3 regions of the Microcystis sp. M165S2 genome follow, and region 3 is predicted to be linked to each of the others. Evidence: predicted binding sites of a transcription regulator. Region 3 holds the regulator's gene; each other region holds the start of a gene.
The links. The regulator NtcA, encoded in region 3, controls nitrogen genes in cyanobacteria. The targets are predictions, from matches to a motif close to TTTGTANCNNNNGNTACAAA.
Positions count from the first base shown of each region.

Region 1: the regulator NtcA is predicted to act here: its motif matches at 971-990, upstream of gifA (glutamine synthetase inactivation factor IF7A).
Region 2: the regulator NtcA is predicted to act here: its motif matches at 6,684-6,703, upstream of glnA (type I glutamate--ammonia ligase).

Region 1 covers NZ_JADBTZ010000275.1:23-13,648, forward strand. Annotated here, with positions in the region: partial or broken gene IM479_RS13735 (zinc ribbon domain-containing protein) at 1-134, shown strand, start outside; gene IM479_RS13740 (hypothetical protein) at 214-801, shown strand; gene gifA (glutamine synthetase inactivation factor IF7A) at 1,063-1,239, shown strand; gene ahr (NADPH-dependent aldehyde reductase Ahr) at 1,400-2,404, opposite strand; gene dnaK (molecular chaperone DnaK) at 2,804-4,852, shown strand; gene dnaJ (molecular chaperone DnaJ) at 5,085-6,209, shown strand; gene IM479_RS13765 (sulfurtransferase TusA family protein) at 6,212-6,433, shown strand; gene rsgA (small ribosomal subunit biogenesis GTPase RsgA) at 6,434-7,510, shown strand; gene IM479_RS13775 (IMS domain-containing protein) at 7,653-7,883, opposite strand; gene IM479_RS13780 (acetate and sugar kinases/Hsc70/actin family protein) at 8,390-9,589, opposite strand; gene IM479_RS13785 (Crp/Fnr family transcriptional regulator) at 9,645-10,352, shown strand; gene cutA (divalent-cation tolerance protein CutA) at 10,483-10,821, shown strand; gene IM479_RS13795 (phycobilisome rod-core linker polypeptide) at 10,996-13,626, shown strand, end outside.
Region 2 covers NZ_JADBTZ010000149.1:2,778-16,403, reverse strand. Annotated here, with positions in the region: gene IM479_RS07920 (LysR family transcriptional regulator) at 1-752, opposite strand, end outside; gene IM479_RS07915 (hypothetical protein) at 1,401-1,685, shown strand; gene IM479_RS07910 (M48 family metallopeptidase) at 1,749-2,582, shown strand; gene IM479_RS07905 (alpha/beta fold hydrolase) at 2,583-3,425, opposite strand; gene IM479_RS07900 (alpha/beta fold hydrolase) at 3,484-4,377, shown strand; gene aroH (chorismate mutase) at 4,515-4,916, opposite strand; gene sppA (signal peptide peptidase SppA) at 4,985-5,806, opposite strand; gene glnA (type I glutamate--ammonia ligase) at 6,779-8,200, shown strand; gene IM479_RS07880 (hypothetical protein) at 8,407-8,814, shown strand; gene IM479_RS07875 (ABC1 kinase family protein) at 8,827-10,476, opposite strand; gene IM479_RS07870 (mannose-1-phosphate guanylyltransferase) at 10,824-11,885, opposite strand; gene petA (cytochrome f) at 12,018-13,004, opposite strand; gene petC (cytochrome b6-f complex iron-sulfur subunit) at 13,048-13,587, opposite strand.
Region 3 covers NZ_JADBTZ010000332.1:39-3,426, forward strand. Annotated here, with positions in the region: partial or broken gene IM479_RS16430 (Uma2 family endonuclease) at 1-143, shown strand, start outside; gene IM479_RS16435 (DUF3084 domain-containing protein) at 157-1,644, opposite strand; gene ntcA (global nitrogen regulator NtcA) at 1,652-2,329, opposite strand; gene fabI (enoyl-ACP reductase FabI) at 2,544-3,320, shown strand.

The DNA.
Region 1 (13,626 bases), on a different contig from region 3:
GGACACACCATGACCGAGATATTAACGCTAGTAAAAACATTTTGGCCGCAGGACTTGCGGTGTCAGTCTGTAGAGCGACCATAAGACCAGAACAGATTTACTCTGTTAAGGCAGGTGCGGAACCCCAATCGTGAGGTTTGGGAATCACCGTCCGTTTACGGCGGTGAGGATGTCAACATAAAGAGGAATCCTCTCTCAGGTAAGAGCGGTAGTATGGCTTACTCGACACAGCAGTTAATTGAAATCCTCGATCGAGAAATGCACGCCACTTGCAAAGGGGAACGTCTGTTACTCTCCCCGGCGGAGCGCATTGATAATCCAGTGATTGCCAAGGCGATCAATCTAGAAAAGGTGGGCAAAGTCTTCGCCTATCAGGATTTTCGCCGCCAAGTTCACGATTATCAACAACAATATCAGGTTTCGGGCATTATCTGGCGTGTTTGTCAATGGGGCGATCGCACTCTCCGTTATCCCGAAATTCATAATCAATTAGTTGCCGTGGCGGGTGACAAGGAAATTCTCATGGCTGCCAAAGCCTCGGTTTTAGAGTTTTGGAACAGTATTACCCCTAATATGAATTTTTGGTGGGCGCTTAACTCCCGTCGTCCCATTTCTGCCGATTCTCTAGCAGAATTAGTCGCCCAGTCCGAATGGGCGGAATTAGATGTGGCGCGCACAGAATTATATCTCGGCCTCTGTTGGGGTAATCCTTTAGAACACCAGTATCAATGGGCGCAACCCTTTTCCGGTTGTCATCGCATTATCGCCGCCGTCGATGAACCTAGTTCGATTAAGGTCTGAGGGCGATTGATGTCTTGGGAATTATGAATTATGAATTATGAATTGGGGTGTGGGGTGTAGGGAGGGAAACCTCTTTCATCTCTGGTGGTGAAAATTTTTTCATCGAGACTGACTCCTGATGATCGACTCCTATTGTAAAGTTTTGTTAATTTTTCTGGGATTAGGGTATTTTGTAAAAATAGATACAGAATTGTATGTTATATATATTAGTAGGTGATTAAAAAAGTTCAAAATGCGATTTGCAGATCGGAGGAAATGATTATGTCTACAGAACAACAAGCTCGCGCCTTAATGATGCGTCACCACCGCGCCGTCAAAAATCGTCAACAATCGATGTTAGAGAGAAGTGCTTCTGAAATCGGTATTGACAATGACAATGGCTACGGGGAAACCGTTCAACGTCGCTTCTCGGCCGACTTTTCTTCACAAACTTATTGATCGCTCTGGTGTTACTCTCAGTTAGGGTCTTAGATTTCGCCAAAGTGTAAGCTTTCAATCTTAGAATTAAGTGAACAATCAGCCCACACAAACCGAGATAGGAATGTGTGGGTTTTCGGTTTTTAGAAATCATGGGGTTACGTCTGGGATAGAGATGGTTTTATTTTATTTGCAAGACGAGGCGATATTTAGGTTGTCCAGTTCTCAATTTTTCCATGGCTTCATTCACCTGCGAGATAGGATAGGTTTCTGTAACGGGTTCAATGCCATGGCGAGAGGCAAATTCGATCATTTTATTGATGGTACTGGGACTACCCAAAGGACTACCAGAAATCGATTTTTGACCCATAATCAAGGGAAAAGCGTAGGTAGCCATGGGTTCAAGAACAGCCCCAACAATATGCAGACGACCTTTGGGACGTAAACAGGCGATATAAAGACCCCAATCGAGATTAACGTTAACGGTAGAGATGATGAAATCAAAGTAATTTTGTACCGATTGCAAAGCTTCGGGGTCTCTGGAATTGATAAAATGAGTCGCGCCTAATTCTTTGGCCTCCGCTTCTTTATCGGGACTACTGGAAAAAGCGGTTACTTCGCAGCCCCAAGCTTTGAGGAATTTTAAGGCTATATGGCCCAATCCACCAATACCAATGACACCAACTCGGGCCGTGGGTTTAATATCAAATTGCACAATCGGATTAAAGACGGTAATACCACCACAAAAAAGCGGGCCAGCTTTGGCAGCATCCAACTGGTTCCCCAAGGGAACTAACCAACTATGATGGGCCCGGACTTTTTCAGCAAAACCGCCATGGCGACCGACGATAGTTCCTTCGGCAGTAGCACAAAGGTTTTGATCCCCTGACATACAAGTTTCACAGGTCGAACAGGAACGGGAAAACCAACCAAGACCGACTCTTTGCCCTATCTTTAATTCTTTGACTTTAGCACCGAGAGCGGCGATCGTGCCGACCACTTCATGACCGGGGACAAAGGGATAGGTGGTCAGTCCCCAATCGTTATCGAGCATACTTAGGTCACTGTGGCAGATGCCGCAATATTCCACCTCGATTTCCACATCTTCATCCGCTAATATACCCGGATCGTAGTCAAAAGGCTCTAGTTTTCCCCCTTTCTCTCGGGCAGCATAGGCTCTAATCATGATTAAGTCCTCTAGGATCGGTTTATTGGTTATCTTATCCCAAATTTATCGAAAATTCCGGTTAAGAAGATTGGGCGATAATTCCACTGCTAGGGACATCAACATCAAGGAAGTCCGCTCGTGATGATTAAAAAAATCTTAAAAACTGGAATTTTAAGAATAGCCAGAGGCGATCGCTAACTAGCAGCATCAGCAAAATTACTGGTTGTGGGTTACTCTTGTATATAGACTGGTCGCTGGCCGCTTGCGGACTTTACCGAGAAGTTTTGTTAAGATCGGATAAAAATTGTCCTGTTTCAACCTCGGCAAGATTAGACGAGATAAAAAGCCCGTTTCTAATTTGCGGATAATTTTTGTCAGCGATTGTATCCTATTAACTATAGTTATTATCAGAGCGTCATGGGAAAAGTCATCGGCATCGACTTAGGGACAACCAACAGTTGTGTTGCGGTACTCGAAGGAGGTCAGCCGATTATAGTTGCCAACTCGGAAGGGGGAAGGACAACTCCTAGTATCGTGGGATTCGGCAAGGGCCAGCGCCTAGTGGGACAACTGGCCAAACGTCAAGCGGTCACTAATGCCGAAAATACCGTCTATAGCATCAAACGTTTTATCGGTAGGCGTTGGCAAGACACCGAGGTAGAAAGGGGACGAGTTGCCTATCATTGCCAACGCGGTCGCGATGATACCGTCAATATCAAAATTCGCGATCGGGAATTTACCCCCCAAGAAATCTCGTCCATGATCCTGCAAAAATTAAAGGCCGATGCTGAGGCCTATCTGGGAGAACCGATTAACGAGGCCGTGATTACAGTTCCCGCCTATTTTACCGATGCCCAACGTCAGGCCACTAAAGACGCGGGGATAATCGCAGGACTAGAAGTATTAAGAATTATTAACGAACCCACCGCCGCCGCCCTGGCCTACGGTTTAGATAAACAAAACGAAGATCAACATATCCTCGTTTTTGACCTAGGGGGAGGAACCTTCGACGTTTCCATCCTGCAACTAGGGAAGGGAGTCTTTGAAGTGAAAGCCACCGCCGGCAATAACCATCTTGGGGGGGACGATTTTGATAACCTCTTAGTGCGGTGGCTGGTGGAGAACTTTCAAAGCCAAGAAAACATCGATCTAACCAGCGATCGCATGGCGATCCAAAGACTGCGAGAAGCCGCCGAAAAAGCCAAAATCGAGCTTTCTAGCCTGATTACCACGTCGCTCAATCTCCCCTTTATCGCCGCCGACGAAACCGGTCCTAAACACCTAGAATTGGAAATAACTCGCGCTAAATTCGAGGAATTAACCAGAGAATTAGTGGAAAAAACCCTCGAACCCGTACAACAGTCCCTCAAAGATAGCGAACTGCAGCCTAGCGATATCAACCGTGTCATTCTCGTCGGTGGTTCCACCAGAATGCCCGCCGTACAGCAATTAATCTCCCGTTTCTTTTCTGCGGGCCAGATCGATCGCTCTGTTAACCCCGATGAGGCCGTTGCTTTGGGGGCGGCGATTCAAGCTGGAGTTTTAGGTGGAGAAGTGGCAGATGTCCTCCTTCTTGATGTCACCCCCCTTTCCCTCGGCATTGAAACCCTCGGCGAAGTCTTTACCAAAATTATCGATCGCAATACCACTATCCCCACCAGTAGATCTCAGGTTTTTTCCACCGCTGCCGATGGTCAAACTTCGGTGGAAATTCATGTTCTGCAAGGGGAAAGGGCCATGGCCCGGGATAATAAAACCCTCGGTAAATTTCTCCTGACGGGAATTCCTCCCGCCCCTAGGGGTATGCCACAAATCGAAGTGGCCTTCGAGATCGATGTTAACGGCATCTTGAAAGTGGCCGCCAGCGACCAAGGCACCGGCAAGGAACAAAGTATTGTCATTAGCCATACTGGAGGGCTGAAACCGAACGAAATTGAAAAAATGCGCCTAGAAGCCGAAAAATACGCCGAATTTGATCGCAGTCGTCTGCAAATGATCGATATTCGCCACCAATCCGATAGTCTTTTCTATAGCTACGAAGTCACCCTCAGGGAAAACAGTGAGTTAGTCGCCCCCGATATCCGGCAACTGGCCGACCAGAAGCGGCAACAGTTGGAAATCGCCCTGCGCGACCCTTCCATATCCTCAGAAAAGCTAAAAACCACCCTGGAAGAATTTCGTCAGATTGTCCTCGAAATCGGTACCCGCATCTACACGGGTAAACAAGAGGAAACCCAACCCCTCAACGGTACTGGTTTTCAATCGATCGATGTCACCGAAAAACTGACCCGACCCACCCGCACCCAAGCCACTTCCTCCAATACCTTCGCCAAGGGGCTAACCCTCTCCCACACTAGAACCAGAACCTATAGTAATCTGGAAACTAAATCCGGCGAATCGGGCAGTGATGATCAGCCCTACGATGGCGAAGAAATGAGTGCCAGTGACTACGAGGCCGTAGATTAAAAAGGGAAAAGCCATCAGCCTTTTCAGTGATCAGTAATCAGTAATCAGTGATCAGATGTGAGTTTTCAGCTTTTTTCTCCCCTATCCCCTATCCCCTATCCCCTATCCCCCATCCCCTAACCCCCAGCAAAAATAGTAGGGATAACCCAACTAAACTATTATGTATAGTTTGTTAAAGTAACAACTAGACTTAAACTTTATTTATAAATTGCCAGCAGAACCATAGTCCCCTATGCCCACTGATTACTACGAAATTCTAGGTGTCTCGCGAGATGCCGGCAAAGAAGACATCAAACGCGCCTATCGTCGTCTCGCCCGAAAATACCATCCCGATGTTAACAAAGAACCAGGAGCCGAGGAACACTTCAAAGAAATTAACCGCGCCTACGAAATTCTCTCGGAACCAGAAACCCGCAATCGTTATGACCGCTTTGGTGAAGCTGGGGTTTCTGGGGGCGCTGCCGGTTTTGATCCCGACAATATGGGCGGTTTCGCCGATATCTTTGAGACAATCTTTAGTGGTTTCGGGGGCATGGGCGGCCAAGCAACCGCCCGCCGACGCACAGGCCCTACCCGGGGCGAGGATCTACGTCTCGATTTTAGACTAAAATTCCGCGAGGCTGTCTTTGGCGGCGAAAAGGAAATCCGCATCCGTCATCTGGAAACCTGTCAAAGCTGTAAAGGTAGTGGGGCCAGACCAGGAACCAGTTCCCGTACTTGTACTACTTGCAATGGTACTGGTCAGGTGCGTCGCGCCACCCGTACTCCCTTCGGTACTTTTGCTCAAGTTTCGGTCTGTCCCACCTGTGACGGTGCTGGCGAAGTGATCGAGGAAAAATGCGACGTTTGCGGCGGTTCCGGACGCAGACAGGAAACCAAAAAACTGAAAATTACCATCCCCGCAGGGGTTGACAACGGCATGAAATTGCGCGTTGCCCGGGAAGGTGACGCAGGACTTAAAGGCGGGCCGCCGGGGGATTTATTCGTTTATCTAACCGTGGAAAACGATGGGGAATTTCAACGGGAAGGTAATGATATTAAATCGGATATCACGATTAGTTATATCCAAGCGATTTTAGGATGTACCATCAAAGTTAATACGGTAGATGGCCAAGAAGACCTGACTATCCCTGCCGGTACTCAACCGAACACCGTACTGATTTTAGAAAATAAAGGGGTTCCCAAATTAGGCAATCCCGTCAGCCGCGGTGATCATCGCATTACCGTTAAAATCTCGATTCCTACCCGTGTCACCGGAGAAGAACGGGAATTGCTGGAAAAATTAGCAAAAGTTCGCGGGGAAACCGTGGGGAAAGGCGGAATCGAGGGATTTTTAGGTAATATCTTCCATAAATAATTATGACTTTAGACCTGCGCGGCACTCCCTGCCCAATTAATTTTGTCCGGACAAAATTGCAATTAGAGAAAATGACCGCCGGGGAACGGTTGGAAGTCTGGTTAGATGCTGGGGAACCAATCGAACAGGTTCCCACTAGCCTGACAGTGGAGGGTTATCATATAGAATCGATCGAAGACCGAGATAGCTTTTTTGTTCTCAAAGTCTATCGCCCCGATTCCTAAATGGTAGATGCACAATTAACCGATTTATACGGTACAGTGGTGGCCGTACAGGCGAATTTCTATCAGGTACGCTTGGATTCTCCCGTTATGGGCGAGAATCTCCTCTGTACCCGTCGCGCTCGCTTGCAAAAAATCGGTCAATCGGTGATGGTTGGTGATCGGGTACGGGTGGAGGAAGCCAATTTTGATGATCGGCAGGGTGCGATCGCAGAAGTCCTCCCCCGCAGTACCGAGATCGATCGGCCGGCCGTTGCTAATATCGAGCAGATTTTGCTAGTTTTTGCCCTTGCTGAACCCGTCCTCGATCCTTGGCTGATCAGTCGTTTTTTGGTGAAAGCCGAGTCCACAGGCTTAGAAATTGCGGTCTGTGTCAATAAAATTGATCTGGGGAAACCGGAACAAATAGAGGTCTGGGGCGATCGCCTAGCTAGTTGGGGATACCGGCCTTTTTTTGTCAGTGTGGAGAAAAATCGGGGATTTGAGGCTTTATTGGCACAATTAAACCATAAAATCACTCTCTTGGCTGGTCCTTCGGGAGTGGGAAAATCGAGTTTAATTAATTGTCTAATTCCTGAGATTAATCAACGGGTGGGGGATGTGTCGGGAAAACTACAAAAAGGTCGTCACACCACCCGTCATGTGGAGTTATTTGCTTTACCAAATCGGGGTTTATTGGCCGATAGTCCGGGATTTAACCAACCGGATATTAACTGTTTACCGGAACAATTAACTTTTTATTTTCCGGAAGTGAGACAGCGTTTAGCTTTAGGAAATTGTCAATTTAATGATTGTACTCACCGTCGGGAACCTAACTGTGTGGTGAGGGGAGATTGGGAACGTTACCAACATTATTTAGAGTTTTTAGAAGAAGCGATCGCACGAGAACAGTCATTACAGAAAACTAGCACAAAAGAGTCAAGTTTAAAGTTAAAAATTAAAGAAGCAGGTCAAGAAACCTACGAACCCAAATTAGCCAATAAAAAATATCGTCGTCCTTCCCGTCGCGGCAAAAATCAAGATCAGGAACGCTACGAAAATAAAACTCTCCAAGATATTTATAATGATGATTCTGAATAGAATCGGTTAGGTTGCCTTTATCTTTAGGGTTAATTTATAAATACTGTCTAAAGATGAAAATTTAACAGCAATGATTGTATCTATGGGTTTTTATCTGAACTATTTTTTACTTTTATTCTCGCACTTTTGGAACTAATTCAACTTATCTACGAGCTAAATTTTTAATAGTTCTAGAGTTAGCTATTTTCCATGTTCCCTCGTCATTTTCAAGATTATAGCGAACCAATGAGGTGCTAAAAGCACTATTTTTTCGATCAATTTGACCCTGATTGTTATAGAGTGTTCTTTCTTCAGTAACCACCACATCAACTGTAGCTTGATCACCAGAGGCTGTAAAATTATTAACTGAATCTATTCTCTGAACTCCATAGATATATAGCGTTTCCTGTTCGCAAAAGGTACATTATCGATGTTAAAAAGCTTAATCAGCAAAGGTTTAAATGTGCCACACAGGTGTGAGAAACGCTATAATAAGCACCATTATTAGCTAACCATTCGGAAGAACTTTCTTGACCATCAGAGCTTTTTATTTTGTCATTATAAGCTTTACCTGTAAGTAGGGTCTGCTGAATAAATCTAAAAACCTTGTTGGGTAAGACTTTTAGACTTTTGGGAAATCAAAAAGTACTGGACATGGGAGTGATCCGGGGGGGGGGAAATTCAGTGACTTTTTCCCTGAAAATTAGGTAATTGACCCTCTGAAAACGGGTAAAACCCTACACCCCACACCCCACACCCTACCCCCACCGAAAAACTTTTTCAGCAGACCCTACTTAGTTGATGATAGGTGGTGCGTTACGACGGATTGTTACCTTCAAGTCAAAGCAGCAATTTCGGCCGTCTAACGCACCCTAAGTTTTACCACTGAGGTTGATGTTTTTAAGCATTATTGACCTTCTCACCTCTAAGAGCCGAAAATAAACAGAGACGACCCAAACCCAAGATTGTTGGTGAGAAGTTTTCCTGACTGGGGGCCTCTAGATGGCAACCAGCAAATTCTTGCTGTATTTCTGTTAGAAAATAGGGCCAAATGGTTAAGAAAAAATTACCGCTAAAAATTATTCGATCGATATCTTCAAGACTTTTTTGCTGTTTTTCTAACAAATCATTAACTTTTTGTCTTAAATTATCTATATATGGTATAATGACCTTCTTATTTAAATCGGTGCGACTGACCGTCCAAGTATGACCGGCTAGAGAGGAGGTAAATTCGCTTTCTTCTTGAAGGATTAATTTAGTTAATCTAGCGGCTGCCAGTAAAGATTTTTTTAAGGGATTAGTATCGGTGAGAGCGGAGCGGGAAAGAGGCAAAAAAGAACGCCAGAGAGGATAAATTAAGTGAGAGAGTATGGCCTGTTCATAGGTGTTTTCCCCGTAGTTAAAATGGCTCAGAGCGATCGCTTGACGGGATAAAGAGCGAGTTTGCGGTGGGACTTCCACTATTGCTAAAGTGGTGGTTTCCCGTTTCCCTTCGACAACCAGTAGGGTTTGGGGTTGGGGTTGGTCGCTAGTGGGAATATGGGCCAGAGCAGTAGCGATCGCTGTTTCTAGACTAGATAGGCGATCGGGGGGTATTAGTTGCGCTGTGAGAAGGGCTTTTTTCAGGTCATCCGTGGGGGTTTCCCCGTCATCGGTGATAATAATAGCTTCTAATCGCTCTAGGGCTTCCCAGAGCCAAGAATCGGTGCTAAAATCCCGATTAGATAGCCAGCTAATTAGATATTCGTCCACCTGAGGGCAGGGTAAGCGATCGCTTGTTCCCGTTGCCAGACTCCAAGAAAGAGGATAAAAATCGATCAGTCCTTGGCTTTCCCGAAAAAAGACAACTTTTACCCCCTCTGGTTGCACCTCCATTCCCAGCGACCAACGGGCAACTTCAGGGGTTGGATCGGGCAACAATAAGGGAGAAAGCAGCGCTCTGGCCGATTCTAATTGTTGACGAGTGGCGATAATTGTCTCGGAAGTAACTTCTTGCGGGTTAACTAGAGAAGAAATCACCTTGGCAAGAATCCGATCGATCTCGGTCAGTAGGGAGGAAAAATCCGGTTTATCGGTCACTGGATAACTAAAAATACCCACAACTTTCCATTGTAGAATCACCCACCTAAAACGAACAAAATTTAAATATTAAACTATGGAAGAAAAACGCTATCCTGCCGAAAAATCAGCAGAAATTCAAAAATTATTAGATACAGCCACTTTATTGGTCGGTTTGCCCCCTGAAACCCTCGCTCAAGTTACTTCTCATGCTGTCACCCGCACTCATCCTGCTAATCGGGCGATTTTATTAGAAAATGATTGGGGTGGTTCGGTTTACTTTATTCTGGATGGTTGGGTGAAAATTCGTACTTACGATATAGAGGGTAGAGAAGTCACCTTAAATATCGTCGGTAAAGGGGAAATAGTCGGAGAAATGGCCGCTTTAGAAGAATCTCCCCGCTCCACCGATGCTATCACCTTAACCACGGCCACAATTAGCAGTATTCCCGCCCAAGATTTTATTAATCTGCTCATATCGGAGCCTTTAGCGGGAATTCGTCTTTCTCAGTTAATGGCCAAGCGTTTACGTCAACTTAACCGGCGTTTACGTTTGCGCGAGGCCGATAGTCTCTCCAGAGTCGTCGATACTTTACTCTTTTTGGCCGAAGGTCAAGGACGAAAAAGCGGCCAGGGTACGATAATTCCTAATTTACCTCACCGGGAATTGAGTAGCATTAGTGGCCTGGCCCGGGAAACCGTGACCCGATCCCTGACCAAATTGGAGAAAAAAGGCCTGATTCAAAGACAGCAGGAATCTCTGTGTATTCCCGATCTGGCCGCTCTAGAAAAAGCGATCACCTAAATTCAGTGATCAGTGATCAGTGATCATACTAAATCCGGTTATTAAAGACTGATTATCTATTCCTCCTTTTGCCTATTGCCTTTTGCCTCTTGCCTATCCTGATATGTAGCCTATACTCAACGGATTTAGTATGACCGAAAGATTAACCAGTTTTGGAGTGGTGCTGGTGACAACCACCAGCGAAACGGAAGCGGAAAACTTAGCGATCGCTTTACTTAACGAGCGATTGGCAGCTTGTGTCAGTATTTACCCGATTCGTTCCATTTATCGTTGGCAGGGACAGATTGAAAACGAGCGCGAATGGCAATTAGCGATTAAAACTGATTTAAAGCAGTTTGAGCAGTTATCGGCGAAGATACAGGAACTTCATACCTATGCAGTCCCAGAAATCATCGCTTTACCGATTGTAGCGGGTTCTCAGACCTATTTAGACTGGTTAGCCTCCCCTACGGGTGGGGTGTCAGAATAGACCAATCGGTAAGTTTAGCGAAAAAAATCTATATAATTCTTAATAAACTATCTCAGGAAGCGCAAAAAGTTTTAATCTAGATGCTGATTAAATTTTTAAACATCTGGTTTTAAGACCGATCGCCTCCACGATTGGAGAACTCAGCACATCGTCAAGGGAGATAGTTAAAATCCAATGAGTCTTAAGGCAAGCGGTGGCAGCTCCTTAGCGCGTCCCCAACTCTATCAAACCGTCCCAGTATCTGCCATTACCCAAGCAGAACAACAAGACCGCTTTCTCGATAAACCCGAACTCAATGAACTGATCGCCTACTTCCAATCGGGGAGCAAGCGCTTAGATATTGCCCAAACGCTCACCCGGAACTCCGATCTGATCGTCTCGCGGGCAGCTAACCGGATTTTTACCGGTGGTTCACCCATGGCCTACCTAGAAAAACCCCCCGTGGAAGAATTGGCCCTGGTGGGTGCGGGTAAAGTTACCAACGTCCAGGAAGGGATGAAATTAGGAACCGTTACCTACGCTGAAAGCGGGGCCGGTGGCGGCAGTGGCATACTCGGGGGCTTAAAAGGGATTTTCACCTCTAGCGGCCCGATTCCCCCCGGATTCCGACCGATTAACGTCTCTCGTTACGGTCCGAGCAATATGCAGAAGTCCCTCCGGGATTTATCCTGGTTCCTGCGTTACGTTACCTATGCGATCGTGGCAGGTGATACCAGTATCCTGATCGTTAACACCCGCGGTTTAAGGGAAGTTCTCGAAAATGCCTGTTCCATTGATGCCACCATCGTGGCCCTACAAGAAATGCGGGCCGCTTCGATCGAGTATTTCCAAAGAGACAAGGATGCGGCCACTTTAATCAGTGACTATTTCAATATCCTACTGGGTGAATTAAAAGCCCCCACCCCCTCTAATAAACTGCGTCAGCGTCCCAGTAGTGACCAACAGGGTTTAAGTCTTCCCCAAAGCTACTACAACGCCGCCGAAAAACGGCAAAAGTTTGTCATGAAAACTGGTTTATCGGAGTCGGAAAAATCTTCGATTATCAAGGCCACCTACAGACAAATTTTTGAACGGGACATCACTCGCGCCTACAGTCAGTCCATTTCTGACCTAGAATCGAAGGTGAAAAACGGCGACATCTCGATGAAAGAATTCGTCCGTCGTCTCGGTAAATCGCCTCTCTACCGTAAACAGTTCTTTGAACCTTTTATCAATAGTCGCGCCTTAGAATTGGCTTTCCGTCATTTCCTCGGTCGCGGTCCTTCCTCCCGGGAAGAAGTGCAGAAATACTTCTCGATCGTCTCTAGCGGCGGTTTAGCGGCGTTAATCGATGCTTTAGTCGATTCTCAGGAGTATTCCGACTATTTCGGCGAAGAAACCGTTCCCTATCTCCGGGGTTTGGGTGCAGAAGCGCAGGAATGTCGTAACTGGGGGATGCAGATCGACCTGTTTAACTACAGCGCACCTTTCCGCAAAGTTCCCCAATTTATCACCACCTTTGCTAAATACGATCGCCCCTTACCGGATCAGCACGTTTACGGTTCCGGAAATGATCCCCTAGAAATCCAATTTGGGGCAATTTTCCCGAAAGAAACTCGCGAACCTAGTTCTAGTCCCGCTCCCTTTGGTAAAGATACCAAACGTATCCTCATCCACCGCGGACCTGCCACTAATAACCAAAATAGCAACCCCGGCGCCCGAGGTGAATTCCCCGGTACTTTGGGACCGAAAGTTTTCCGTCTCAATAACGAGTTACCCGGTTCTAGCAATGGGGTAAGCGTTAAATTTGGCGAAAGTTCCACCCAAAGAGTGATTTTAGCGGCTTATCGTCAGGTTTTCGGTCGAATGCCCTACGAAGGTCAGCGTTTGTCCGTGGCCGAGATTAAGTTAGAAAATGGCGATATTACTCTGCGCGAGTTTATCAAAACCCTAGCTAAATCCGAGGCTTTCCGGAAAATCTACTGGACTCCTCTCTATGTGGTCAAAGCGATCGAATATATTCACCGTCGTCTGCTCGGTCGTCCCACCTACGGTCGTCAGGAAATGAATCAATATTTCGATCTTTGCTCGAAAAAAGGCTTCTATGCTTTAATCGATGCCCTTATCGACAGTCCTGAATATACGGAAGCTTTTGGTGAAGATACGGTTCCCTACGAGCGCTATCTAACTCCCCAAGGGATGCAGTTACGGATGGTGCGTTTGGGCAATCTCCGCGAAGATATCGGCCAAAGAGTTGATAAAGAGGAAACCCCGCGCTTTATTGAATTGGGTACACCTTTGGTCTCGATTCGCACTGAACCCGATATTCAATCTCGTGTCGGTCAAGGTGTCACGGTTCAACGGGAACAAACTAAGGTCTTTAAACTGTTAACTAATCTGGATAAAGTTGCCGTACAAAATACTGTTCGCGCCGCCTATCGTCAGATTTTTGAACGAGATCTCGAACCCTATATCATCAATGCCGAATTTACTGCTTTAGAGAGTAAATTGAGCAATGCTGAGATCACGGTGAAAGAGTTTATTGAGGGTTTAGGTTGTTCGGATCTTTACCTGAAAGAATTCTATGCTCCCTATCCGAATACGAAAGTAATTGAATTGGGAACCAAGCACTTCTTAGGTCGCGCTCCCTTGAATCAAAAGGAAATCCAGAAATATAACCAAATTCTGGCAACTAAGGGATTAAAGGCCTTTATCGGTGCTATGGTTAATAGCATGGAATACCTACAATTATTTGGTGAAGATACGGTTCCCTATCGTCGTTTCCCGACTCTACCAGCCGCTAATTTCCCCAATACGGAACGGTTA
Region 2 (13,626 bases), on a different contig from region 3:
ACAAAAGCCGCCCCTAAACCGGATTGTACGGCATTTTTAATCGCCTCGATCGAGTTAAGTTCCATCTCCACTTTTAAGCGCTTGGTATCGATCTCGCAACGAGTTAAAACCTTGTCGATAACTTTGCGAATCGTCGATTGGGAATCGAGGGTGATAAATTTTAGTCGATATAAATCCTCTTTTTGAATCATTTCTACCTTAGACAGAGGATGAAAAATAGGCAGGACTAAAGCCAGTTCATCTTCTGCGTAGGGGATAATCCGCAGGGTTTCTTGCAATTCGGCGGGAACTTCTCCCCCGATAATGGCTAAATCCACTTGACCGTTAGCAACGCTCCAAGAGGTGCGACGGGTGGAATGAACTTGTAGCTGTACGGATACTTCTGGGTATTTTTGCCGAAAAAGCCCGATCATGCGGGGAAGAAGATAGGTTCCCGTGGTTTGGGAAGCGCCGACGATCAGGGTTCCCCCTTGCAGATTTTGTAGATCTTCGATCGCCCGACAGGTTTCTTGACAGAGAGTGATAATTTTTTCGCCGTAGCTTAAGAGTAGGTATCCCGCTTCCGTTAATTGGGCTTTCCGACCGCCCCGGTCAAATAACGGCACATTTAGCTGTTTTTCGAGGTTTTGTACCTGAAGACTGACCGCCGGTTGAGATACATACAGGGTATCTGCCGCCCGTTTAAAGCTTCCTTCGGCAGCGATCGCTTTGAGAATTCTCAGTTGGTCTAGGGTGAAAGGAATGTCGGTCATAGAAAGCCTCAAAAACAGCGACGGGAGAAGGGGAGGACAATAGCGACAAATCTTAAGCCAGTGCCGATAAATACACTGAATTGACAGTACCACACCACGGGGATCAATGCTTCAGGTAGTTCCAGTTATCAGTTATCAGTTATCAGTTATCAGTTATCAGTTATCAGTTATCAGGAGACAGGAGACAGGGCTCTTCTGGTTTCTGTGTGAAAACGAGGTCTATACTGATAGAATATCCGCAAAATAGCCCTAAAAGTCTTGCTCGATAAGCATTTCACGATTCCATAAGCAAAAATTATCACACAAAGTCGAGAAGAGCCGAGACAGGAGACGGGAGATTATTTTTATTTATTCTTCCCACGTCCCCACGTCCCCACGTCCCCACGTCCCCACGTCCCCACGTCCCCACGTCCCAACCCCTCACTGTTTACTGTTTACTGTTTACTGATCACTGAAAAAGGCTGCCTGAGCAATTATTGCATTGACTTTTGTGTACCACTTAATCGTTATTAACCAAGAATCTTAATGATATTTTAAGATTTTTTAAAAAACCGCCCCTAGCCGAGATGAACGTATATCCTAGAGGGGAGCGAGCATAGATTCCTATTCCCGTTCGATCGCCCCCTAATTCTCTGGAGATCAGCACCCATGCTTACTTTGCTCCGTTCCCTGCTATTTTCCACCCTATTAAGTTTTGTTGCTCCCGTCCTCTTGGTGGGTTCTATTTTAACTGCTTTATTGGCCACCAGTCATGTCCCCGGCTTTACTTGGGTTTGTCAGACCGGTTTTAGCCAAATCCTGCAATTTTTAACCATTTTCGGCGGCGGTTATCCCCTACAAGGAATGTTAACCATCGCTGTCACCTTTGCTTTTGTTGGCAGTTTATTCGATTTATTTAACTTTTACGTCTATCAAACCAATCGGGGACAGTAGCAGGCAAAGGGTGATAGGGACTGTCTAGAATGGGAATGAGGTTTTTATGGGATCGAATCGTCTATGCGCCCTATTTTCTACCGTTTTTGGCTATTAACAATAATTTCCCTGCTGCTCACCCTGAGTATCGGGATTGTCAATCCCCAACCTAGTTTCGCACGCTCGTGGATGGATTTACTTTTTCGCGGTGTGCAGGTTATTCAACTCGCCACTATTTCTCCTCAGCAGGAAGTTGCCCTCGGTAGGCAGATTAATCAAGGTTTATTAGAATCAGGTAAAATAAAACTGGCCAAAGATGCCAGAATTAACCAATATGTCCAAGAAATCGGCCAGCGATTAGCGGCAACTAGCGATCACCCTGAGATTCCCTACACTTTTCAAGTGGTGCGCGACAATAGCATTAACGCCTTCGCAACCATGGGCGGATTTGTCTATTTACACACGGGATTGATTAAAACTGCTGATAATGAGGCAGAATTAGCCAGCGTCATTGCCCATGAAATCGGCCATATCGTCGGTCGTCATTCTATCACCCAATTACGCAATACTGCCCTCGCCCAAGGACTTCTCAGCGCGGCGGGATTAGACACAAAAACTTGGGTACAATTGGGAGTCAATCTCGCCTATAGTCTGCCCAATAGTCGCAAGGATGAATTAGAAGCGGACCGACTGGGTTTAAACAATCTAGCTGAGGCTGGTTATGCACCCACGGCGATGATCTCCTTGATGGGAAAATTAGCACAACAGGGGGGTTCTACCCCGACAATTCTCAGCACCCATCCTGCTACAGGCGATCGCATTTTGGCACTGCAAAAACAGCTTAATTCGGTTAATAACAAGCAGAATCAAGGTTTAGACGAGGATTATTACCAATTGCAGATTCGTTCTCTCCGCTAATCAGACAATTTCCCGAACGGATAAAAACTCGGCCACCGCTTGATTAAAAATTTCAGGTTCCCCTAAAAATGCCCAATGATTACCCGGTATCTTTTTAATCTCTAGAGAAGTTAAATACCTTTTATAGGATTGAATTTGCCAAGCAGTGCGATTTAATCCCTGCTGGGGAAGGATTAATAAACTGGGAATATCTAAAGTTTTAGTTAATCCGGCAAACCCCATGACATCCTCAAAAATTTCCCCGCGTGCCGATAAAGTAAATTTACTGCTCCAACTGCCATCAGCTTTTTGTTCGATGGCATTTTTAAACACCTCTTGCTGTAGATTTGACCAACCTTTATATTGTTTTAATTGACGAGCGATCGCTTCTATGCTCTGATAACTATCAAAGGAGCGAGTAATCTTTAAAAAGGGCAAAACTTGATAGAGAATTGGAAAAGTTATCCTAATCCAACTAGGCATTTTATCGATAAAAAAGGGATCGACTAAAATTAAACTCTTAAATACTTCCGGCTGTTGAGTTGCCCAAATTGCCGCTATTTTAGCACTCCAAGAATGACCTAAAATATGTGCTTGCGTCCAACCTAAATGATTAATTAAAGCCCTTAAATCGCCGATATAATCCTGAAAGTGATAACCGGTTGCCGGTTTACCGCTTTCCCCATGTCCCCGCAAATCTGGGGCAATAACTTGATAATTTGAGCTTAAATAATCGCCCAAACTTGACCAAACCAAAGCATGATCCGCCATGCCGTGCAATAATAATAGAGGCATACCTCGATCGCTCCATTGTAAATAGGAAATTTCCATCGAGTTACTGGTAAAAGTCTGGCGTTGTGGCATAAATTCTCGGCTGATTTTTACTCTATAATTTAAATATCACTTAATAAAACTTCATACAATGGCACTACAATCTCCGATCACTGGGACTAGCTTAGAGCAATTGTCTTGGACATGGCAAGGTCACACCATCCCCTACACTGTGCGGGGAGAAGGACAACCCCTAGTATTAATTCACGGTTTTGGGGCATCTATCGGTCATTGGCGCAAAAATATCGCCGTTTTAGCGGAAAATGGCTATCAAGTCTATGCCCTAGATCTTTTGGGATTTGGGGGTACAGATAAGCCCGCTTTAGATTATAGTCTCAACCTTTGGCTGCGGCAAATACAAGACTTTTGGCGAGAAAAAATGGCAAAACCGGCGGTATTTATCGGTAATTCCATCGGGGGACTGATTACCTTAATGCTGATGGCAGAATCTCCCGAAATCACTGCTGGAGGAGTAATTATTAACTGTGCCGGAGGATTAAACCATCGTCCCGAAGAATTAAATTTGCCGCTGCGTTTAATCATGGCTGCCTTTACTGGTTTAGTTAGTTCTCCGGTGACAGGAAAGTTTATTTTTGAACAGGTAAGGCAGAAAAATCGCATCCGTAACACCTTAAAACAGGTTTATCGGGATCATACCGCGATTACCGAGGAATTAGTCGAAATTCTCTATCAACCCTCCTGTGATGCGGGTGCGTGGGGAGTGTTTGCATCGGTGTTGACAGCACCCCCCGGACCTTCTCCCCAGGAATTATTACCGCAAATCGATCGCCCTTTATTGGTACTCTGGGGAGAGGATGACCCTTGGACACCGATCGCCGGTTCGGTAATTTACCAAGAAAGAGCTAAAATGGGAAATAATACCCAATTTTATCCGATTGCCAAAGCCGGTCACTGTCCCCACGATGAACATCCCGAAAAAGTTAATCAATTAATTTTGAGTTGGCTGTCGGAAATGGGGATTTAGTCAGTTAAAAAAGTTGGGGTTGAGGGCTAATTTTTCCGGGCCCCAAAGGTAAATTTAATGATTTTTGCGGCCAGTTTTTCCCTGAGGGAGAAATCAATAAACTTAATAGAAAATGCGGGAACAGGTTATCGAAGATTTTAGCGATTAATAGTGACTGGAGAAATCTGCCAATCGGGGCGAAGATTTTTCGCCCCTTGCAGATAGACGTGCTGCATTTCGCTTTGCAGTTTGGGAGTATTAACGTGGAGAATTACCCGAATACACTTTTCCAGACTCCCAGCGACGTGCATCTGTTGCACATCGAGGAGGGGGACATTTTGCCAATGGGGACGTTCGCGAGCGATAGCAGCGGGGAAAATCGCGTCTAAATCCTGAGTTGCCGTAAAGATAATACTAACAATATCATCGGGATCGAGACTATTGTGGATTTCGATCGCTTCGAGGAGTTCTGTCACTGCTTCTCGTATAGCTTCAATAGTATTAACCGTTACTGTCGTCGCTCCCCGAATGGCTCGAACCTTCCACTGCACGATTGTCATCCTCCGCTAATCCTGATGAGTCAATTTTAGGGGTTAACGCGCCCTTTTTCTCGACTTTAATTTGGCCATCAGGGTCGGTATAACCACAATAGTTGTCCGTTAACTTCCAATTCAAATTCTAGACGCTGTAGGGTTTTTTGTAATCCTAGGGGTATTTGGGAACGATTGCCCGTCAGACGACTGAGGAGGGGTTTCGGTTCTTCGATAGTCTGACATTTAGTTTTATCTGGGGGTAATCCTGCCAATTCTAGCGCCCAAAGTCGGGCATCTTCCTCGGTTCCCAAGCGATCGACCACTCCTAATTCTAAAGCCTGTTGACCGGTAAAAATGCGCCCATCGGCAAAACTTTTCACCTGATTGACATCTAAATTTCTAGCGCTGGCGACGGTTTGCAGAAATTGCTGATAACTGGTATCGATCATATCCTGGAGAATTCTTTCTTCTTCATCAGTTAATTCTCGATCGAAGGAGAGAATATCTTTATAAGGGCCAGATTTAATCACTTTAAACGAAACTCCCACCTTATCCAACAATCTTTCCAGATTGTTCCCTCTCAGGATAACACCGATCGAGCCAGTAATCGTGCCGGGGTTAGCCATAATATAATTGGCCCCCATAGCGATATAAACGCCGCCAGAGGCGGAAATATTGCCAAAACTAGCGATTATTTTCGTATTTTTTTGTAACCGCTTCAATGCTTCATAAATTTCTTGGGAATCCCCCACGGTTCCCCCGGGGGAGTCAATGCGGAGAAGTAGGGCGGGATATTGCCTTTCTTTGACGATTTCTAGGGCTTTTAAGACTCTTTTGCGGGTATCGGAGGCAATTGCACCTGTAATTTCTATTCGAGCGATTTGTTTGCGGGTTTTCGGTTTAAAAGGCCAGACCATCAGGTTTAAATATCTCTAAAAAAAGGACTCTTTCTAATCTAACGCTTTGATCGTTCCAGGTTAAGCAAACATTATATTTCAGAATTTCAGGCTAAAATGTCTGGTTAGGTGTATAACAACATTAACTGGCCAGAGTTGAGGTAGGCGAGGTGAGTATTTAGGCAAGAGAGCGGGGAATAGGAAGTGGGAAGTGGGGAGCGGGTTTTTAAAGTTCGATTGGAAGTTAATCATACTATTAAAAACAGATTTGCTATTAGAGTTTTTTTCTTACTTTGTAATCAAGAAAATGGTCTATATTTTCAGGTGAAATAGCCCGCTAATGCCAAAATATCTAGTAAGGGAAAAAAGCCAATACTCGACCAGGTTTTAGCGAATGGTTCTGCGCTCCTGATTGAAAGGGAGGCAAAGGTCTGTACGCAGGAGAATTAATCCTATTAAATAATCCAGAAATTACTGTTATAATTGAGGATAAAGAAAGTTATAATTTCTGGTTCTTCGTTACTTGGTATGGTTCAATAGGGTTGCATAAATCGACTAAATCCTTATCTGGCAAAAGATTTAATTAATTAGGGCTTGCTGAATAAAGCTAAAAACCTTGTTGGGTCAGACTTTTAGACTTTTTGTCAATCAAAAAGTACCGGATATGGGAGTGATCCGGGGGAAAATTCAGGGACTTTTTCCCTGAAAATTAGGTAGTTGACCACCTGAAAATCGGTAAAACCCATCCCCCATCCCCCATCCCCCACCGAAAAACTTTTTAGTGAACGTGCTTGAGGTGTGGCCAGAGGAGCTAGAAGCTGATAGGCAAATCGCCATTCTGAGCAATTACCGACCTGAACAAGGAAATTACAGATTTTTTCAAGCTAGGATTAAAGATTTTGTATCGAAAAATACAAAAACGGTCAAAGTGACTGTTTAGGATGGATTTTTTGAGAAGCTTAAGAACCGATCCATAAGTCAAAGGAGTTTTCCATGCCCGAAACGCCACAAGAAGTCTTGAAAATGATTCAGGACAACAATATTAAGATTATCGACCTGAAATTTATTGATATGCCGGGTATCTGGCAACATTGCTCGTTCTACTACGACCAAATCGATGAAAGCTCTTTCAGCGATGGTGTTGCCTTCGATGGTTCCAGTATTCGCGGTTGGAAAGCAATTAACGAATCCGATATGGCCATGGTTCCCGATCCCACCACTGCTTGGATCGATCCCTTCTACAAGGAACCTACCCTAAGCATGATCTGTAGCATCAAAGAACCGAGAACCGGTGAATGGTATAGCCGCGATCCTCGCTCTATTGCTCAGAAAGCGATCGATTATCTTAGCAGTACCGGTTTAGGTGATACCGCATTTTTTGGACCGGAAGCGGAATTTTTCCTCTTTGATAGCGCTCGTTTCGACCAAACCGCCAACGCAGGCTATTACTACATGGATAGTGTCGAAGGTCGTTGGAATAGCGGTAAAGACGAAAAAGAGGGAAATCTTGCCTATAAACCCGCCTACAAACAGGGTTATTTCCCCGTTAGTCCCACCGATACCTCTCAAGATCTTCGCACGGAAATGCTCTTAACCATGGCCGACTGCGGAGTTCCCATCGAAAAACATCACCATGAAGTCGCTACTGGTGGTCAAAACGAGCTAGGGATTAAATTCTCTACCCTAGTACGGGCCGCCGACTACTTGATGACCTACAAATACTGCATTAAGAACGTGGCCAAGAAATACGGTAAAACCGTCACCTTTATGCCCAAACCCATCTTTGGTGATAACGGTTCCGGGATGCACGTTCACCAGTCTATCTGGAAAGATGGTCAACCCCTGTTCGCCGGGGATAAATACGCCGGACTTAGCCAAATGGCACTGTACTATATCGGTGGTTTGCTTAGACACGCTCCCGCTCTCTTAGCTTTAACTAACCCCACCACCAACTCTTACAAGCGTCTCGTCCCCGGTTTTGAGGCCCCTGTAAACCTGGCCTACTCCCAAGGTAATCGCTCCGCTTCGATTCGGATTCCTTTATCGGGAAGCAACCCGAAAGCCAAACGTTTGGAATTCCGTTGTCCTGACGCGACTTCTAATCCCTACCTCGCTTTTGCAGCCATGCTCTGTGCTGGTATCGATGGGATTAAAAATCAAATCGAACCAGGGGAACCTCTCGATGTGGATATCTACGAACTCAGTCCCGAAGAATTGTCAAAAATCCCCTCTACCCCCGGTTCTCTGGAAGCAGCTCTGGAAAATCTCGAAAAAGATCACGCTTTCTTGACCGATTCTGGTGTCTTTACCGAAGACTTTATCCAAAACTGGATCACCTACAAACTCGATAACGAAGTTAACCCGATGCGCTTACGTCCCCACCCCTACGAGTTCTCCCTCTACTACGATGTCTAAGGTGTGATTGACTAATCATTAATCCTAGGGTGGGCCTTTGCCTGCCCTTTTTTTCCGAATCAGCAAGTCAGTGGGGAGCTTGTTTCAGTAATCAGTGAACTGAAAACTGACATCTGATAACTGATTCAAAGCTGACGGCTAATAATCCCTTGCGGCCAATTAGCATAAAATACGATTAATTGACCAGGATTTTGGGGCGATAGTTTATGGAACGCGGGTTATTGTGGACACCTTTATTAATTCTATTTATTTGGTTGGCTTGGAGTGGTTGGAATGAATACCAAAAAGTGGAAATCTATCGAGCATGGGCGGAAAACTTCGAGCGAGCTAAGTATGATATATATTCTGTATTAGGTCAAAAAGATAAAATTATCACTTGGGGAAAGCCAACTCGTAAGGGAGTGATTAATTTACAAACTTTTTCCCTAGAGGAGGTCAAAGAAATCCGTCTGTTAGTTAATAATCAAGTGGTGGATTTAGATGCTCTTCCCCCCCAAGGTTCTCCTTTCCTAGAATTTATTTTTAAGGAGCGATCGCCTGAAAAAATTCCCTTTACTGAAGTTGAATTGGCTAGTCAGTGGGCGAAATTTTTACAACAACAAATCTTAATTTAATCGCGATAATTTCTAGCGCAATCTCCCCGATCGCAGGATACCGACAACTAACCATAAACCGATAAAACTAGCTGTAGCAAATAATACGGTACTAATAATAGTTAATTGCCGAGATTGGGCGCTGGCTGTGACAATGGCGGCCCCGATAATTAAGGAACCAATAATCACACTAAAAGCTAGTCGATTGGCGGAATTATCTAAACTGCGACGGAGATTATCTAGGTCGCGAATTTTCAGATTAACATTTAAAGTTTCCGAGGTTAAACCGTCTAGTAAAACTTCGATTTGACGGGGAGATTTCAGGGAAAAAGATTTCAAGTCTAAAACTGTTCTTAGGGCAGTTTGTAGGGGAGTGCTACCGATTAACTGTTGTTCAAAAATATTAGTTAATAGCGGTTTGACTTCTTCTAGGATATTAATATCAGGATTAAATTTTCGGGCAGTTCCTTCTAGATTAGCGAGACTTTTGGCAAATAAACCTAAATTACCCGGAAGTTTAATTCTATTGCGACGGGCAATTTGCAAAAGTTCATAAACCACCTCACTAAAGTTAATTTGATTTAAATTGAGGTTATAGTATTTTCGCAACATCCGCTCATAATCCACCTCTAATTGTACTAAAGTAATCGGCACCACTGACTCGGATAGTTTAATAGTTAGTTGACTGCATCTTTTGGCATCTAAGTCAACAATTGCCAATAACAATTCTGTTAAAATTTGTTGAGTTTGCGGATCTAATCTGCCCACCATACCACAGTCAATTAAAGCCACTCTACCATCGTCAAGATAGAAGATATTACCCGGGTGAGGATCGGCATGAAAGAAGCCATCAATATAAATTTGTTGAAAAAATGACCGAAACAAAATTCTAGTTATTTCGCTTTTTCTTTGGGAAATTGCTTGCTCGGTTACTGGTCTAGAAACATCAGCCTCTAAAATTTGTTTTCCTTCCAACCATTCTAACACTAATAGCCGAGAATTAGTTAAGTGCCAATAAATTTTAGGAATAACTAACTGTTTGGGTTCTGACCACCGACTCTGGGTTAAATTATAGCGTAATTGGTCAGTATAATGACCTTCTTGGGTGAAATCTAATTCCGCATTGACTGCTTTAATAAACTCCTCTGCTAAGTTAACAACGTCGTAACTTTGACCAAATTCTGTCAGGGCAACTAAATCAGCAATTCCCTTAATTAAGGCACTATCTTGGGCGACAATTTTTTCGATCCCCGGACGCAAGACTTTAATCGCGACTTCCTCCCCGGATAATAAAGTTGCCCGATGAATTTGCCCGATCGATCCCGCGGCGATCGGTTGGGGATTAATATACTTAAATACCTGTTCGATCGGTTTTGCTAACTGTTCAGTGATGACTATTTCTATATCTGTCCAAGCAACGGGAGGAACTTGCGCTTGTAGGGCAGTTAAAGCCTCGATATAATTAGCAGGTAGCAGATCGGGACGGGTACTAAGTAACTGTCCCAATTTGACATAAAAAGGCCCCAATTCCACGAGGATTTTTTTGAGAACTTCTGGGGTGGGAATCTGGGGATTTTCTGTTTTTCCTAAGGTTAAAACCCCGCGCATATAGTCCCAACCGTTGCCGAGAACTATCTCAAGGATTTCTTTTTGTCTTTGACTGGTTTGGGGGAGTGAGAACACGGTATTATCAGTGATCAGTGATCAGTTATCAGTGGGTAAGTTATCAGTTATCAGTGATCAGTTATCAGTTATCAGTGGGTAAGTTATCAGATTTGAGTTTTAAGTGAGCAGTATTAAATAAGTAGGGAGGCACAATTATTTGTAGGATGGGTTAGCGCACTTCGTAACCCATGCAGACGTTGGGTTTCATACTTCAACCCAACCTACGTTCATCTTATATTTAATTCCACCCATCTACTTAAAAGTTTCCTACTGTCTTTTCACTGATTACTGGTTACTGAGCACTGATTACTGAAAAAGCTGATGGCTTAGATGTGTAATTAATTTTGCTTAGGTACTTATCGATCCTATAACAATTTCTCTAATTTGGGATCGGTTTGTAATTGCTTGAGAACTTGTTTAATATCTTGGGTACGATCTTTGTGGACAACGAGAGTCGCTTTACCGTCGCGAACAATTACCAGATCTTTTAAACCAATAGTAACGATCGCTTCCTCCTCATCACTAGCATAGATAATAGCCCCTTCCGTATCCAAACCGACATGATTGGCCAGTTCAATATTTTTGCCCTTTGCTTCTAGTAATCTTTCCAGAGAATTCCAATCTCCCAGATCATCCCAACCGAAATTAGCGGGTAAAACGTAAGCGAGTTGGGTTTTTTCCATCAAAGCATAATCAATACTTTTTTTCTCTAAATCCTCATAGGCAGCGATGCCCCGATCGATCAGAGGTTGTAGAATATTATTAGCGTGGGTTTTTAGCTCCTCTAAAACCACTTGTCCCTGAAAGATAAACATTCCGCTATTCCAGCTAAAAAGTCCCGTTTCCAGGAATTTTTCGGCCGTGGTGCGATCGGGTTTTTCCGTAAAACGACTCACTTTATAGACGGGTAGGCCATTAAATTCGCCCTGATTTTCTCCCTGTTCGATATAACCGTAACCGGTGGAGGGATAATCGGGTTTAATCCCTAAAGTAACGATCGCTTTTTGGCTGACGGCCACTTCTACGGCCGCTTTTAAAGTGTTAATATAAGCCTCTTGATCACCAATATAATGATCGGCAGGAAAAAAACCGATCACCACTTCCTTACCATAACGTTTTGTCACTTCTAAGGTGGCCCAAGTCACAGCCGGGGCCGTATCCTTGCCCACCGGTTCCACCAATAGGTTACTCTCTGGTAAATCAGGCAGTTGTTCGCGGACACCATCAGCGATCGCACTAGCGGTAATTACCCAGAGATTTTCCCAACCTGCCCCTAAAGATAATAGACGATCGGCCGTTGCTTGTAAAAGACTGCGACCACTACCATCAAGACAGAGAAACTGTTTCGGACGCGCTAGACGACTGAGAGGCCAAAAACGTTCCCCTTTACCACCAGCGAGAATGACTGGAACAAGCGACTGATTCATAAAAATTGACACTTATCGGTTAAGCTGAACCGATTGTATCAGACGGCAGTGAGCGGTGAGCATTTTCCTGACTCAAAGCTAAAAAGCGGGCAAATAACCCGCTTTCTAGCAAAAATAACCGAAATATTGCGATTAGAAATTCATTTCGGCCGCTTGTACTTGTTCCACTTGTTTTTTCTTAATAACTAAGAGGATTTGGCATAACATAATGCCACCGAGGAATAAAACTAATCCTTTGATCCGGCCGGGATTTTGCAGGACAACTTCCGTATCTTTTTGACCAAAACCGCCGACATTGGGGTTACTGGTTAAAAATTGTCCCACTTCGATCGCTTGACCTTCCGAGACGATTAACTCAGGACCTGCGGGAATATTTTCCACCACGGGGCCTGCTTGGGAAGTGATGGTGACTTCATAACCACCGGCTTCGGTTTTGCTGATCTGGCTAATTGTACCTGCGGTAGAAGCTTTGAAGGCGTTATTATTGCTGGGTTCACCGGTGGGGTACACTTGACCGCGACCACGATTGGCCCCTAAATGCACAGCATATTTACCGAAGTGAATACTCTTATTTTGGCTAGGATCGGGGGCCAGGACGGGGAAAACGATTTCTTTGTATTGATCACCGGGTAAAGGACCGACGATAACCACGTTATCTTGACCTTCTTTGTAGGATTGGAAATAGACTCCACCGAGTTTTTCCTGCATTTCTTCGGGAATGCGATCGGGGGGCGCGATTTTAAAACCATCCGGTAGCATTAAGACTGCACCCACGTTTAAACCCCCCTTCGATCCGTCTCCTAACACCTGTTGACTGGCGGGATCGTAGGGGATTTTTACTACTGCTTCAAAGACGCTATCGGGTAATACCGAGTGAGGGATTTCAATTTCGGCGGGTTTTTGGGCTAAATGGCAGTTAGCGCAAACAATCCGACCGGTTGCTTCTCTGGGGGTTTCCGGGGCGGTTTGTTGCGCCCAAAAAGGATATGCTTGGGCAGATTGGGGGTTAATGACATCGCTGGTTAGGAGTAGGGAAACGGTAGCGATCGCCACGAGGACAGCTTTCACTAGGGCCTGTCTGTGGACTTGCGGGAAACTTAAAAAGTTGAATGTTCTCATCTCTATCGGTTAAAAATTCCAAAATCTCGTCACATTGAATAATCTAGGACCACCAGGGTTCTTCGCCATTGCGGAAGTCGGTTTCCGTCCAAGTGGAGAAGACGACTTTATCATTATCGGTGACGTTGGCATGGGCGAGGGCTAAGGATAGAGGCGCTGGACCGCGAACTACTTTTCCTTCGGCATTGTACTGGGAACCGTGGCAAGGACACATGAATTTTTCTTCGCTGGCATTCCATGGCACCACACAACCTAAGTGGGTGCAGACGGCGTTAATTCCGTAGTTGGCCAGGGTTTTGTCTTCTTGGACGACTAAATAGGTGGGGTCGCCTTTTAAACCTTGGGCTAAGGTGCGATCGCCAGGGTTATGGCTGCCCAGAAATTGACTGACAATCACATCATTGCCTAGGGCATCTTTAGCGGTGACACCGCCACCCGTACCACCGGCCGAGGGGGGAATAAAATACTTAACAATCGGATACAAAGCGCCCGCTGCTACTCCGGTAATTGTACCAAAGGTCAACAGGTTCATAAATTGACGACGACCCAAATCGGGAACATCTGTACCGGAAACTTGACTCATTGCTCCTTATCTCCAAATGTAAATTTTTGTAAACTAATT
Region 3 (3,388 bases):
AATCCTATAGCAAAACATCAGAAAATCATTGGTTACTGCAAGAATACATCCCAGCTAGGGGAATTATCTCTCTGGATTCCTTAGGAATTAGCTTAAATCTTGCTGATATTTACGAAGGAATTGATTTTAATCTCAACTCCTAACTTTAGCTATCTTTTAAGAAGACGTACTAAAAACAATTTTACCATCTTTTACCGCTACTAAACGCAAAGTTAAAGGTCCAGATGTATTCGTTTTACTAGCAGCAATTGCCTCAAGTGTCTCAATAGAATTACCCGACTTTTTGACTTGACCAATAAAGTTAACTACCGTAGTTAATAACCCATCTTCCACTTGAATTGACCCTAAAACTCCCGCACTTCTAGCGCGAAATTGAGCCGAAGCTAAAAGTAAATCTAAGCGCTTTTGTAGGTCTTCTTCTGTCATATTTTGGGGATCGATAGAAACGGCAGCGATTACCTGTTTCTCCTCAAAAACTCTTTGATTGGGAACCACATCAGCAAAGACACGAATCTCGCTTTCTCCTAAGACATAATTACCTGCTGAAAGGATTCTCACCACATATTCTTTACCGTCCTGTAATTGTTGACTTAACTGTTCTACCTGTGCTTTTGTGATCTTAACTAAACGCTGGTCAAAATTAGGCTGATTCGGTTGGGTAGCACGGATAGCATTCATATTCGCTTCTCGCAATAACTTATCGATAACGGTGACAATAGCTTGGGGATCAACAATACGAAAAGCTCCAAAAGATAACACCTGTCCCCGGAAAATAGCGATTTGTTTTTCCCGCAATTCTTGATAGGTTTGATAGTATTGTTCTAAAACTTCCACTTCCCGCTTAAGAAAAGCCATTTGGGTTTCTAAATCTTTTAATTTTCCCTCACGCTGTTCCAAAGCCAAATTTTTATCCACAATCGAGCGATCGAGTTCTCCAATACGTTGATCCCGGCGATCAATTTCTAGCTGTAGGGTTTTTTGTTGAGTCTCTAACTGTTGAAGTCGCGCTTGTCTAGCTGTTAATAACTTTTGTTGATTAGCCAACTCTTTATCTCTAACTTGAACGGTGGTTTGTAGTTGATTTATCTGACTAGAAAGAATTGATTTTTGTTGGAACAATTGATCCCGTTGACTGGTTAACTGTGCCTTTTGATTAGTTAAAATGACTCGTTCATTGTTTAAATTAGCCACTTCCTTACGAAACTTTTCCAACTGTCCCGAAACTAATCGCAAACGTTGACGAGAAGCTTGATAATTTTTGTTAAGAACCTCTAGACGTTTCTGCACAGCTATCTGTTCACTTTTAGCCGTTTTTAAAGCCTTTTCCACCTGATTTTTCTGTTCGGTGGTTTTTCTCACCTGTCTTTCCAAATCCTTAATAGCGGCACGACGTTCATTTAAAAGACGATCCAGTTCAAAAACCCCTTGACGCAGGGATTTACTAGAAGCAAACAAGACAATTAAAGTCGAACCGGCGATCAAAATTCCCGTTACAATCGTCATCAAAGTTGCGGTTTGTTTCGGACGCAGATTAAATAAACGCATCCTTTTCTTACCGATACGGCTCCCTATGCGATCGCCAATAGCCGCTATCAGACCACCTAAAACCACGATGGCCAAAACTAAAATATAAGCGCTAGTCATCCAGAATTTAAGTAAATTGTTGACTGAGAGCGACGGGATTATGGACGGTGATTTTCTTCTTGTAAATTGAGACCATTTCCTGATCCCGCAGCTCTCCCAATAAACGGGTGACAGTGACGCGGGTAGAACCGATCGCTTCGGCGATCGCTTGGTGAGACAATTTTAGGTCAACCCGGATACCATCGGTGGTGGGAACCCCAAAATCACGACAGAGAATTAATAAAAAACTGACCAAACGTGAACCCATATCCCGGTGAGCCAAGGTTTCGATCATCATTTCCGTTTGCAGAATCCGCGAGGACAAACCCTGCAGCATCAACATTGATAAATCGGGATTATTGCGGAGGGATCTTTCTACCTGATCGATCGGGGCCGAGAGTAATTCTACCGGAGTAAAAGCCACGGCATGATAAAAACGATCCGATCGCTGACCAGTAAGTAAGGATAGCACACCAAAGACGCTATTTTCCCGCAGTAGAGCCACGGTAATTTCTTCTCCCGCTTCATAGACTCGCGATAACTTAACCGCTCCTTTAAGCAAAAAATAGACTCTTTCGGCCGGATCTCCCGGGAAAAAGATCGTTTTGCCACGCTCGAACAATTCCACCACCGGGGGGAAATTGCCGCTGCCGATTCGACGGAACACATCTGCTAGGGGTTTATCTTGTATTAATGATAAGTCCATCTCACATCCAAAAAAGGGGAAAATTGTTTTTATTATGCAACGAGTGTCACCTCTATTAAACATAACCGCTGCCTAAACTGGGAAAAGTTTTGGGCGCTTTTTGCCAGACAATGGGGAAGGGGTGATCATTGCTGCCCCCTTATCTGTATCCCTATTATACCGAATCTCGCTGGGGTCGGCTATTGGGGAGATTTTTGTAAGAGAAACGAGAACTATGTTAGATTTAACGGGAAAAAACGCCCTAGTGACAGGAATTGCCAATAATCGCTCGATCGCTTGGGGAATTGCCCAACAACTCCATCAAGCTGGTGCAAATATCGGTGTCACCTATCTCCCCGACGAAAAAGGCCGCTTTGAGAAAAAAGTGCGAGAATTGGCCGATGAACTTAATCCCGCTTTTTATGTCCCCTGCGATGTCCAAAATGACCAACAGGTAGAAGATACTTTCGCTACAGTGGCGGAAAAATGGGGTAAACTGGATATTTTGATTCACTGTCTCGCTTTTGCCGATAAAGAGGGTTTAACGGGCGATTTTACCGCCATTCCCCGGGAAGCTTTCACTAAATCTCTAGATATTAGCACTTTTTCCCTAACCCGTCTAGCGCGATCGGCTAAACCTTTGATGACGGAAGGGGGAAGTATTATCACTCTTACCTATCTCGGTGGTGTCAAGGTAATTCCTAACTATAATTTAATGGGGGTAGCAAAAGCCGGTTTAGAAATGAGTGTTCGCTATTTAGCCGCGGAATTAGGGGGCCAAAAGATCCGAGTTAACGGTATTTCCGCAGGTCCAATTCGCACCTTAGCATCTTCGGCCGTGGGGGGAATTCTTGATATGATCCATCATGTGGAAGAAATCGCGCCTTTACATCGCACGGTGACACAAATTGAGGTGGGAAATACGGCCGCTTTTTTAGCCAGTGATCTTTCCAGTGGTATTACCGGACAGATTATTTATGTAGATTCCGGTTACGAAATTATGGGAATGTAGTTTTATTCAGTTATTAGTTATTAGTGTCACGAGGTTCTGAAGGGGGATTTTTGACTTCTTTGGGGTTA